DNA from 3 places in the Bacillus sp. H1a genome. Region 3 is predicted to be linked to each of the others. Evidence: riboswitches for the same ligand, from Rfam matches in the RefSeq annotation. Region 3 holds a riboswitch; each other region holds the start of a gene.
The links. A riboswitch is a leader RNA that binds a small molecule or an ion and turns the genes downstream of it on or off. The one in region 3 is predicted to bind S-adenosylmethionine.
Positions count from the first base shown of each region.

Region 1: another riboswitch for S-adenosylmethionine. It lies ahead of U860_RS0114555 (ECF-type riboflavin transporter substrate-binding protein); the one in region 3 lies ahead of U860_RS0116830 (LLM class flavin-dependent oxidoreductase).
Region 2: another riboswitch for S-adenosylmethionine. It lies ahead of mtnW (2,3-diketo-5-methylthiopentyl-1-phosphate enolase); the one in region 3 lies ahead of U860_RS0116830 (LLM class flavin-dependent oxidoreductase).

Region 1 covers NZ_AYMH01000029.1:121,923-125,207, reverse strand. Annotated here, with positions in the region: gene U860_RS0114565 (macrolide family glycosyltransferase) at 1-187, shown strand, start outside; gene U860_RS0114560 (aspartate/glutamate racemase family protein) at 238-921, opposite strand; SAM riboswitch class I at 1,072-1,188, shown strand; gene U860_RS0114555 (ECF-type riboflavin transporter substrate-binding protein) at 1,329-1,877, shown strand; gene U860_RS0114550 (ABC transporter ATP-binding protein) at 1,888-3,285, shown strand, end outside.
Region 2 covers NZ_AYMH01000052.1:6,772-10,056, forward strand. Annotated here, with positions in the region: gene U860_RS0123305 (2-hydroxy-3-keto-5-methylthiopentenyl-1-phosphate phosphatase) at 1-359, opposite strand, end outside; gene mtnW (2,3-diketo-5-methylthiopentyl-1-phosphate enolase) at 356-1,600, opposite strand; SAM riboswitch class I at 1,665-1,770, opposite strand; gene U860_RS0123315 (pyridoxal phosphate-dependent aminotransferase) at 1,823-3,013, opposite strand; gene U860_RS0123320 (carbon-nitrogen family hydrolase) at 3,113-3,285, shown strand, end outside.
Region 3 covers NZ_AYMH01000037.1:74,686-77,970, reverse strand. Annotated here, with positions in the region: gene dhaK (dihydroxyacetone kinase subunit DhaK) at 1-1,571, shown strand, start outside; SAM riboswitch class I at 1,865-1,971, shown strand; gene U860_RS0116830 (LLM class flavin-dependent oxidoreductase) at 2,054-3,112, shown strand; gene U860_RS0116825 (alpha-L-glutamate ligase) at 3,105-3,285, shown strand, end outside.

The DNA.
Region 1 (3,285 bases), on a different contig from region 3:
TGAACTAGAAGCAGCATATAGATTATCAAAAGATAATGTGAATGCTCAGTCTTTAAACGAAGCAGTATTCGAAGTTTTTTTAAATGAAAAATATAAAGATGGTATACGAAAACTTAATGCTAGCTTTTTAGATTGTGGTGGTTCCAAAAAAGCAATCGCGGTCATTGATTCACTATTAAATAAATAGTTTTGAGATGATAAAAGCATAGGGGCTCACATCTTTATGCTTTTAAATTGTTATCCAGCAAATTGTACAGCAGTATTCGCGTGTAAATAAGCAGTGTCAAAAACAGGAACAGATAGATCGTTTTGAGAAATGAGTAAAGGAATTTCTGTACAGCCAAGCAGTATTCCTTCAGCACCGTTTTTAATTAATGTATTTGCGATTTGTAATAGCTTTTCTTTGGATGCATGTGAAATGATGCCTCTACTTAATTCGCTTAATATGACATGATGAATAAAAGTTCTATCTTCTTCATTTGGGATAATTGTCTCAATGCTGTAATTTGCTAATCGAGATTTATAGAAATCTTGTTCCATCGTTTGTTTCGTTCCTAAAAGTCCGATACGCTTTATATTATGTTCTACCATTTTCTTAGCACTTACGTCTCCAATATGAAGGAGTGGTATCGATATTGCCTTTTCTACTTCTTCGGCAAATAGATGTACTGTATTAGAACACATTAGTAAACATTCAGCTCCAGAGTTTTCTACTTTTTTTGCTACTGTGACTAATTCATTTTTCACCTCCTCATATTGATGGTTTTGTAATAATGTAGTTACTTCACCAAAGTCCATGCTATATAAAACAAGCTTCGCATTTTGATCATATTTAGAGAGAGTAAGTGTATTAATATGTTTATAGTACAACGATGTTGATTCCCAACTTAGTCCGCCAATTAGGCCAATTACTTTCATCATGTATTCCTCCCGTAACAATTTTGAATTTATTATTCCATAATTCCTATAAGAATACAATGATTTTAATGAACTATTTATTTAAAAGTTAAAATAGTAAGAAAAGTGTTGAAATTGTTAGTTGTTAGTGCCATAATACAGATTACAAATACATACTTATCCAGAGAGGTAGAGGGAACGGCCCTATGAAGCCTCAGCAACCCCTATGTAATTACATAGGAAGGTGCTAATTCCGCAGAGGACATTTATATGTCTTTTGAAAGATAAGAGGATTCTTGTACGTGAAAGAAAATGACCTCTTAATTTAAGGGGTCATTTTTTGTTGTATAGAAAGGAAGTGTCGATGCATAATTCATTTTCAAAACAAATATAGAGTATTAAAAGCTGAATAATACGAGAGGGGAATTGTAATGAACAAATTAACGACAAAACTAGTAGTAGCAATCGGAATTGGAGCAGCTTTATACGGTGTATTAGGACTTTGGGGATTTTCTATCGCACCCAATACATTTATTAAACCAGCATTGGCTATATTAACAGTTTTTGGCGCATTATTCGGCCCAGTAGCAGGGCTATTAATAGGACTCATTGGTCATACCGTTACAGATACAATCGCTGGTTGGGGTATTTGGTGGGGATGGGTGTTTAGTTCAGGCATTATCGGATTTTCAATGGGTCTTATACAAAAAAGAGCTGGTTTCAGTGTAAAAAATGGAACGTATAATAACCGTGATATTTCTTATTTTGCAATTGCGGGGCTAATTGGTATGGTCATCGCTATTATATTTGCTGGAGCATTTGATATTATTGTGATGGGAGAACCGTTTGATAAAATCGTTATACAAGTACTAGGAGCAACCATTGCAGACGTTATTGTATTTTTAGTTCTTGGCTTACCAATCACAATCGGTCTAGCTAAAGCAAATAAGAAACATACACATTTAAAAATTGAAAAGTAGGGATATATACATGCAACCAATTATTTCTTTTGAACAATTTACCTTTCAATACGGGCATGCCGCACAGCCTACCTTAAAAGATATTACATTTCGAATATATCCTGGGGAAAGGGTGCTAATAGCTGGACGGAGTGGTTCAGGGAAGTCAACATTAGCTCATTGTATAAATGGGCTAATCCCATTTTCTTACGAAGGGATAAGTACTGGTAACATTTTAATAGCTGGAAAGGATCCGAGAGAAGGAAGTATTTTTGAACAGAGTAAACTTGTAGGAACAATATTACAAGATCAAGATTCGCAATTTATTGGCCTTACTGTAGAAGAGGATGTAGCATTTTCATTAGAAAATGAATGTGTAAATCAAAAAGAAATGAAAAGAATTGTGACTGATTCTTTAAAAAAGGTAAACATGCAAGATTTTCATGCACAAAGTCCTCATGAATTGTCAGGAGGTCAAAAACAGACAGTTTCTCTTGCAGGTCTGTTAACGACAAATGCAGATATTTTATTATTTGATGAACCGTTAGCTAATTTAGATCCTACAAGCAGTTTGAATACTATAGATCGCATTAAAGGTATACATGAGAAATATAATAAAACAATTGTAATAATTGAACATCGAATAGAAGAAATTTTAAAGCTTGATTTAGATAAAATTATTTTAATCGATGAAGGAGAAGTTGTTGCGATTGGTTCACCGGATAAAATTTTATCGTCTAATATATTACCAAATATCGGGCTAAGAGAACCTATTTATATAGAGGCTCTAAAGAAATTAAATTTTGTCAATAATAATGACATGTTATTTCCAATTGAAAATCTCTGTAATAAAAAAGTTAATAGTGTAATAAAGAACTGGATGCAGAAACAAGTTTCAATTAAAAACACACATAAAAATAGAGAAGTATGTCAAATAGAAAACTTATCGTTTTCGTATAATAACAAACATACAGCATTAGAAGATATTAACCTTTCAATAGGAGAAGGTGAAATAGTAGCGTTACTGGGTCATAATGGAGCAGGTAAATCGACATTAGCTCATAGTCTAATAGGAATAAATAAAACAAAAAATGGGAGAATTACATTCGCTGAAGAAAACATAAACACGTGGTCTATCCGTAAACGTGGGGAAGTTATTTCGTATGTTATGCAAAACCCCAATCATATGATTACACAACGTACTGTTTTAGAAGAGGTATCATTCACATTAAAATTAAAAAAGGTTTCTAAAGAAGAAATTAATAGTAGAGTGGAAGGCATTTTGGGAATTTGTGGATTATACCCATTTCGTAATTGGCCAATTCAGGCATTAAGCTACGGGCAAAAAAAGAGACTAACTATTGCTTCTGTACTTACAACAAACCCAAAACTTATTATATTAGATGAGCCGACAGCTGGACAAGATTAT
Region 2 (3,285 bases), on a different contig from region 3:
GCATTACAATAAATTTGATCTTTAGGGACTATTCCTTGTAAGAGTGGATAGACGAAGAAATCCATCCCGCCAGAAATAACATAAAAAGAAATGTTGTTTTTATTTGCAAATTGTATAAATTCTTTAAAGCCAGCACGAATTTCCGCTGTTTCTTTTAGATGCTTAATAATGTCGTTGTGTAAAGTGGTAGGTAATAATTTAAATAATTGAGAAACACCTTCTTGAATAGAAAGTTCTTGTGATAAAATTCTTTCTTTTATTCCCTCAGCTTCTGATGGTGCGAAATGTTCCATGATGGACATGATATTATCATTATTTGTGATCGTACCATCGAAATCACAAAACACTTGAATACTCATAATTTCACCTCATAAGATGGATTTCCCCATATTTGTAGCGCACTTTGCAAATTAATCTCATCTACTTCATGGAGTGGAATGTTTTGCAAAGTAGCTTCAATTGCTGCTCGGAAAGCCTTTCCGCCGCCCTGTGCTCCATTTGGGTGGCCATGTATACCACCACCAGCGTTAATAACAACATCCTTACCAAAATCACGAAGGATAAAGGGAACGAAACCAGGATGAATTCCAGCAGATGGAACAGGAAAGCTTTGCTTGAAAAACGTGTCTTCTTCAGTCAATTTTTTTGTAATAAGAAGAGCTTCTTCCTTTTCTAATGCAACACTACCGTATGGTGATGGGAATAAAGAGAAATCAGCACCAGCGTAACGTAGTAATTTTCCAAGTAGTAATGGAGAAGAGAATCCGTATAGTTTCGATGAAGCGTAAGCGCCACTTACAGCAGGGTGTGCCATAATAGGAATTGGAATTTCATCATCTTCTACAAGTGATTGCAGTACATCTAGCCCGTAAGAAAATACATTGAATAAAAGAATGTCCGCTCCAGCTACCACTGCACGTTTCGCATTTTCTTTTAAATCATAAGTTCGTCCTGTTAAATTTACCGCATACATAGTTTTATGACCGTATGTTTCATATACAGATTGTAATACTTCTTTTCCACATTCGATTCTTTTCGTAAGTGGTGTTAATGAATTTTCAAATAAGATTTCATCGTCTTTTACAATATCTAGCCCACCAATTGCTTGATCGCGCAGTTGTGTTTTTAAATATCCAATATTACGGCCTATCATCCCTTTAAAAATACTCATTAGAAGAGGGCGATCTTGAACTTGTAACAGGTTTCGAATACCATCAATTCCAAATTTCGGTCCAGGGAACTGTTTTTTTAATTCGTCTGAGAATGTTAAATCTATTAGTTTAATTTCACCATCTAGCGATAGTTTTCCAAACGTTGTTGTCAAAATGGCTGGTAAGTCTGGGCTGAAGTTCAGTGATGGATAATGAATTTTAATAATTCCACGTGTTACCTTTTTAGCAAGATAAGAGTTTATATGTTCTTGTTCGTCTAATTCTTTTATATGAATGACATTCCCTTTATGTTGTTTTAATTGTTCTTGTAATAAGTGTGGTAAATGAGTCCATGAACCAATTGTTAAACCAATTGCAATTTGTTCCGCTTTTCTTTCTAAGTTGTGAGAATCATCATGGATTAAATATGTCGCTATAATTCCGCTCATTGTTATAACCTCCTAGTTAAATAAAAAAACCTCTCAGCTAAGGAGAGGTTTTTTTACAACCAGCTCCTTATCTGTCAGCGTAACGCTGCGAGAATTAGCACCGTGTCTACAATTGTAGATCGGTTGCCGGGCTTCGTCGGGCTCGTCCCTCCACCTGCTCTTGATAAGAAGTATTTAGAAATGTTTAAATTTTTATGATATCTGAATTTTGTCAGATATCTTTTATGTTGTCAATGATTTTTTGAAAATTTTTAATTTATCGATTCGATTAATGGCTTCTTGCAATCGTTCCTCCGTATGTAATAGACCGACACGAACATAACCTTCGCCATGTTCACCGAATCCAACACCAGGGGCAACAGCGACATGGGCCTCTTCAAGTAACATATCAGCAAATTGTTCAGAAGTGAAACCTTCTGGGACAGGAAGCCATGCAAAGAATGATCCTTTTGGAATAGTTACATTCCATCCGATTGAATGACAAGCTTTAATAAGAGCATTTCTTCGAGATTCATAACAATTTACAAGTTCTACTACACAAGACTGCGAGCTTAATAGAGCCTCACGGGCAGCTTCTTGTACAGCTCCAAAAATACTAACATACATATGATCTTGTAATAAGTTAATCGTTTCAATGACACTTTCATTGCCAACAGCAAAAGCGATACGCCATCCGGCCATATTGAAAGTTTTTGATAAAGTGTAGATTTCAATGCCGGTATCTTTGGCGCCGTCTGCTTGCAAGAAACTAACGGGCTTTTTTCCGTCAAATCCGATAGCACCGTATGCAAAATCGTGAACAACTAATATATTATGCTTATTAGCGAAATGAATTGTTTCATCAAAGAATTCTTTTGATGCTACAGCCCCAGTTGGATTATTAGGGTAGTTCAAAAACATTAACTTTGTTTGTTTGGCAATAGAGTCATCTATTTTTGAATAGTCCGGTAAAAAATTATTTTCTGAGACAAGTGGCATTATTTCAAAGTGTGCTTTTGCTAAAGAAACACCAGATAAATAATCTGGATACCCTGGATCTGGAACGAGAATAGTATCACCAGGGTTTGTAAAACAAAGTGGTAATTCAACGAGTCCAGCTTTTCCGCCAAATAAAATAGCGACTTCAGTAGCGGGATTTACTGTCACTCCGTATTCACGTTCATAAAACGTGGCAACGGCTTCTTTTAAGCTTTCATGTCCGCGAAATGGCGGATATTTATGATGAAGGGTCTTTTCTGCCGCATCTTGTAAAGCCTTTACGATATGCGACGGTGTTGGTTGATCTGGATTTCCTTGGCCTAGATTAATAACATCGTGACCAGCTGCAACGACTTTGTTAACTTTTGCAACAAGTGAAGCGAAAAATTGTGTCGGCAATGATGTTACTACCTCGGAAGGTTGAAAATTTTTCATACTTTCCACCTCTTTTGAAAGTTGTTACAATTCTAGTGACAAATGATATAATCTTTCCAGTATTTTGTAAAGAAAAAAATAATGAATGGGGCTGACAAAATGAAAGTCGCATGTATTCAAATGGATATCGCATTTGGGGATGTGGAAAAGAATATTGAAAATGCAAAAAAACAAATAAGCGAAGCTATGAAAGAACAGCCAGATGTTATTGTACTGCCAGAATTATGGACAACAGGTTATGATTTAACGAGGCTTTCTGAGATTGCGGATAG
Region 3 (3,285 bases):
GGCTAGTCGGAAAAGGAATGCTAGATGCAGCAGTGTGCGGAGATGTGTTTGCTTCTCCTTCGCAAATTCAGGTATATCAAGCGATTAAAGAGACGGCTAGTAAAAAAGGTACGTTATTAATTATTAAAAATTACAGCGGCGATATTATGAATTTCAAAAACGGAGCGCATTTAGCGACTGAAGATGGAATTGAAGTAGACTACGTAAAAGTGGATGATGATATTGCAGTAGAAGATAGTCTGTACACAGTAGGGCGCCGCGGTGTTGCGGGAGTTATTTTAGTGCATAAAATTGCCGGCGCAGCAGCGGAAGCAGGTATGGATTTAGGAGCGGTGAAAGCTGTCGCAGAAAAAGCAGCGGCTAATGTGCGTACAATCGGTTTAGCGTTAACTTCTTGTACAGTTCCAGCAAGTGGATCACCTACTTTTACACTTGGTGAAGATGAAATGGAATATGGCGTTGGTATTCACGGCGAACCAGGAATTAAGCGTGAAAAAATGATGTCAGCAGATGAATTAGCTAACCGTATGACAAACGATTTAATAAAAGACTTAGGAGTAAAAGATGGCGAGGAAATCGCGCTTCTTGTAAATGGTTTTGGCGGCACACCACTTCAAGAACTTTATCTATTTAACAATGCAGTTACGCGAGAATTAGCTGCTAGAAACATTAAAATTAATAGAGTGTTCGTCGGTAATTATATGACAAGTATTGATATGGCTGGTATGTCTTTAACGGTAATGAAGTTAGATGATGAGCTGAAAACGTTATTATCAAAAGAGTGTAATACACCAGCATTTAAAGTCGATGGACCAGTTGAGAGTGTAGAGTACGTGAATGTGCTTGAAGAGACAGAAGAGAAGGAAGTTTCCTTTGAATTAGAAACAGCAGAAGAACACGCTGTTATTAAAGATAATGTCATTACATTAAACAACATGATTTATCTCGTTGATAAAATGAGCGACGTTATTATTAAAAATGAAGTACCGTTTTGTGAGTTAGATACACATGCAGGTGACGGCGACTTCGGAATGAGTGTGGCAAAAGGATTTAAGCAATTAAAACGTGAGTGGCATTCTATTGTAGAACAAGAGAATGTAACGATCGGATCATTCCTTGACGGTTGTTCAATGATTATTATGGAACATTGCGGTGGCGCTTCTGGTCCAATTTGGGGCGGAGCATTCCGCGCAGCTAGTAAAGCAGCAGGTGAAAAACGTGAGCTAACAGTTGGAGAATTCGCTGAAATGTTGCAAGCGGCACTTCAAGGTATACAATCTATCGGTGAAAGATCGTTCGGTAGAGGAGCGGTAGTTGGTGATAAGACGCTTGTTGATGCACTTGCTCCTTGTGTAGATTCTTGGATCGACAGTGCTTCAAACGGTACAGACGTGAAAACTGCCTTTGAAAAAGGAGCAGAAGCAGCGGTTAAAGGAGCAGAGTATACGAAAGAAATCGTCGCTCGCATGGGCCGCGCCGGTACAGTTGGTGAAAGAAGTTTAGGATATCCAGATGCAGGTGCACATGCGCTTGGGGTTATCTTTACGGAGATTGTGGGTAGTTTGAAATAGAAATTAGAAGATCCCTTCTACCTTAAGGTGGAGGGGATTTTTTAATATAGTTGATTGATATTTGGATAGAAAGCTGATATGTAAGCATTTAAAGTTGGAAAATTAGTCACATTCTTTGTATTTTTATAGTTTGCTTTAATCATCTAAGTTATTAGATGTTTAAGCTGACTTTGGAAAGAAAGTAGTTAAACTTAATTAAGGAAGATATATCATTATAATACTCATCGGAAAAATAGGTATTAAGTGTTGATTTTTATTATTCTGACGATTATAATAAATAAAAAAACAAATAATTCTTATGTTGAGAAGTGGAGGGACGGGCCCTATGAAACTTCGGCAACCTCGTATTAGACGAAAGGTGCCAAATCCTGCAGGTGAAAAAACACCTGAAAGATAAGAGCGGTTCACTTAGTAAAGAAAGCTACTCTTATTTCAATAAGAGTAGCTTTTTTTATGACTAAAAGATGAAGGAGGAATATGTAGTGGAGTATGGTTTTTGGTTACCGATTTTTGGGGGATGGCTTCGAAATATAGATGATGAATCTATGCCGCCTACGTTTGAGTACGCAAAACAAACAGCGCAAGCGGCAGAGCGATTAGGTTTTTCAACAACGCTTATTGCAGAATTAAACTTAAATGATATAAAAGGTGTTTCAGCACCAAGTTTAGAAGCATGGACAACCGCGGCGGGACTTGCTGCAGTAACGGATCGATTAGAGATAATGACAGCTGTAAGACCTGGCTTCCACAATCCAGCAGTTACAGCGAAAATGGCAGCGAATATCGATCAATTAAGTAATGGCCGTTTTACATTGAATGTAGTTTCAGCATGGTGGGAAGAAGAAGCGAGGCAGTATGGTGGGGTATTTACCGCACATGATGAAAGGTATGATCGAACAGAAGAATTTGTAACAATTTTGAGAGAGCTTTGGAAGGAAGAGGTATTTTCTTATGAGGGGAACTTTTATGAGGTTCATAATACACATTTAAATCCAAAACCTGTGCAGAAACAAGGAATTAAGATCTATGCAGGTGGTGAGAGCGAGCGAGGGAAAGAGGTAATTGTAAAACACGCGGATGCATATGTAATGCATGGGGGAACAGTGGAAGAGGTGTGTGTGAAAATAGAAGATATGAAGAATCGTAGAAAGAAAGTAACAGGGGAGCCATTGCAGTCATTCGGGCTCGCGGCGTACGTCATTTGTCGTGATACCGAAGAAGAGGCCTTGGAAGAATGGAGACGAATAACGGATGTGAAAGATGATGCTTTAGGTTATGCGGGTTATCAAGATTTTATTAGTAAATCACATTTGGAACAGCAAGTGAAGCTGAATGATTACTCCGTATCTAATCGTGGGTTACGCCCTAATCTAATTGGAACACCAGAACAAATTGCAGAAAGGATACTTGCTTTTGAAAAAGTGGGTGTTACATTATTACTTTTGCAATTTTCGCCACAGCTTGAAGAAATGAAACGATTTTCTGAAAAGGTGATGCCATTAGTTGAATTGAAAAGAAAGGAATTGATTACAAATGAGTAAAATTTACATATTACATGAGAATAAGGAATGGACGGATCATTTGGTGAAAAGGTTGGAAGAACAAGAGTTACCTTATGAGGAATGGTTTTTGGATGAAGGAATTATTTCGTTAGAACAAGAACCTCCCCAAGGTGTTTTTTATAGCCGCATGAGTGCTTCTTCACATACAAGAG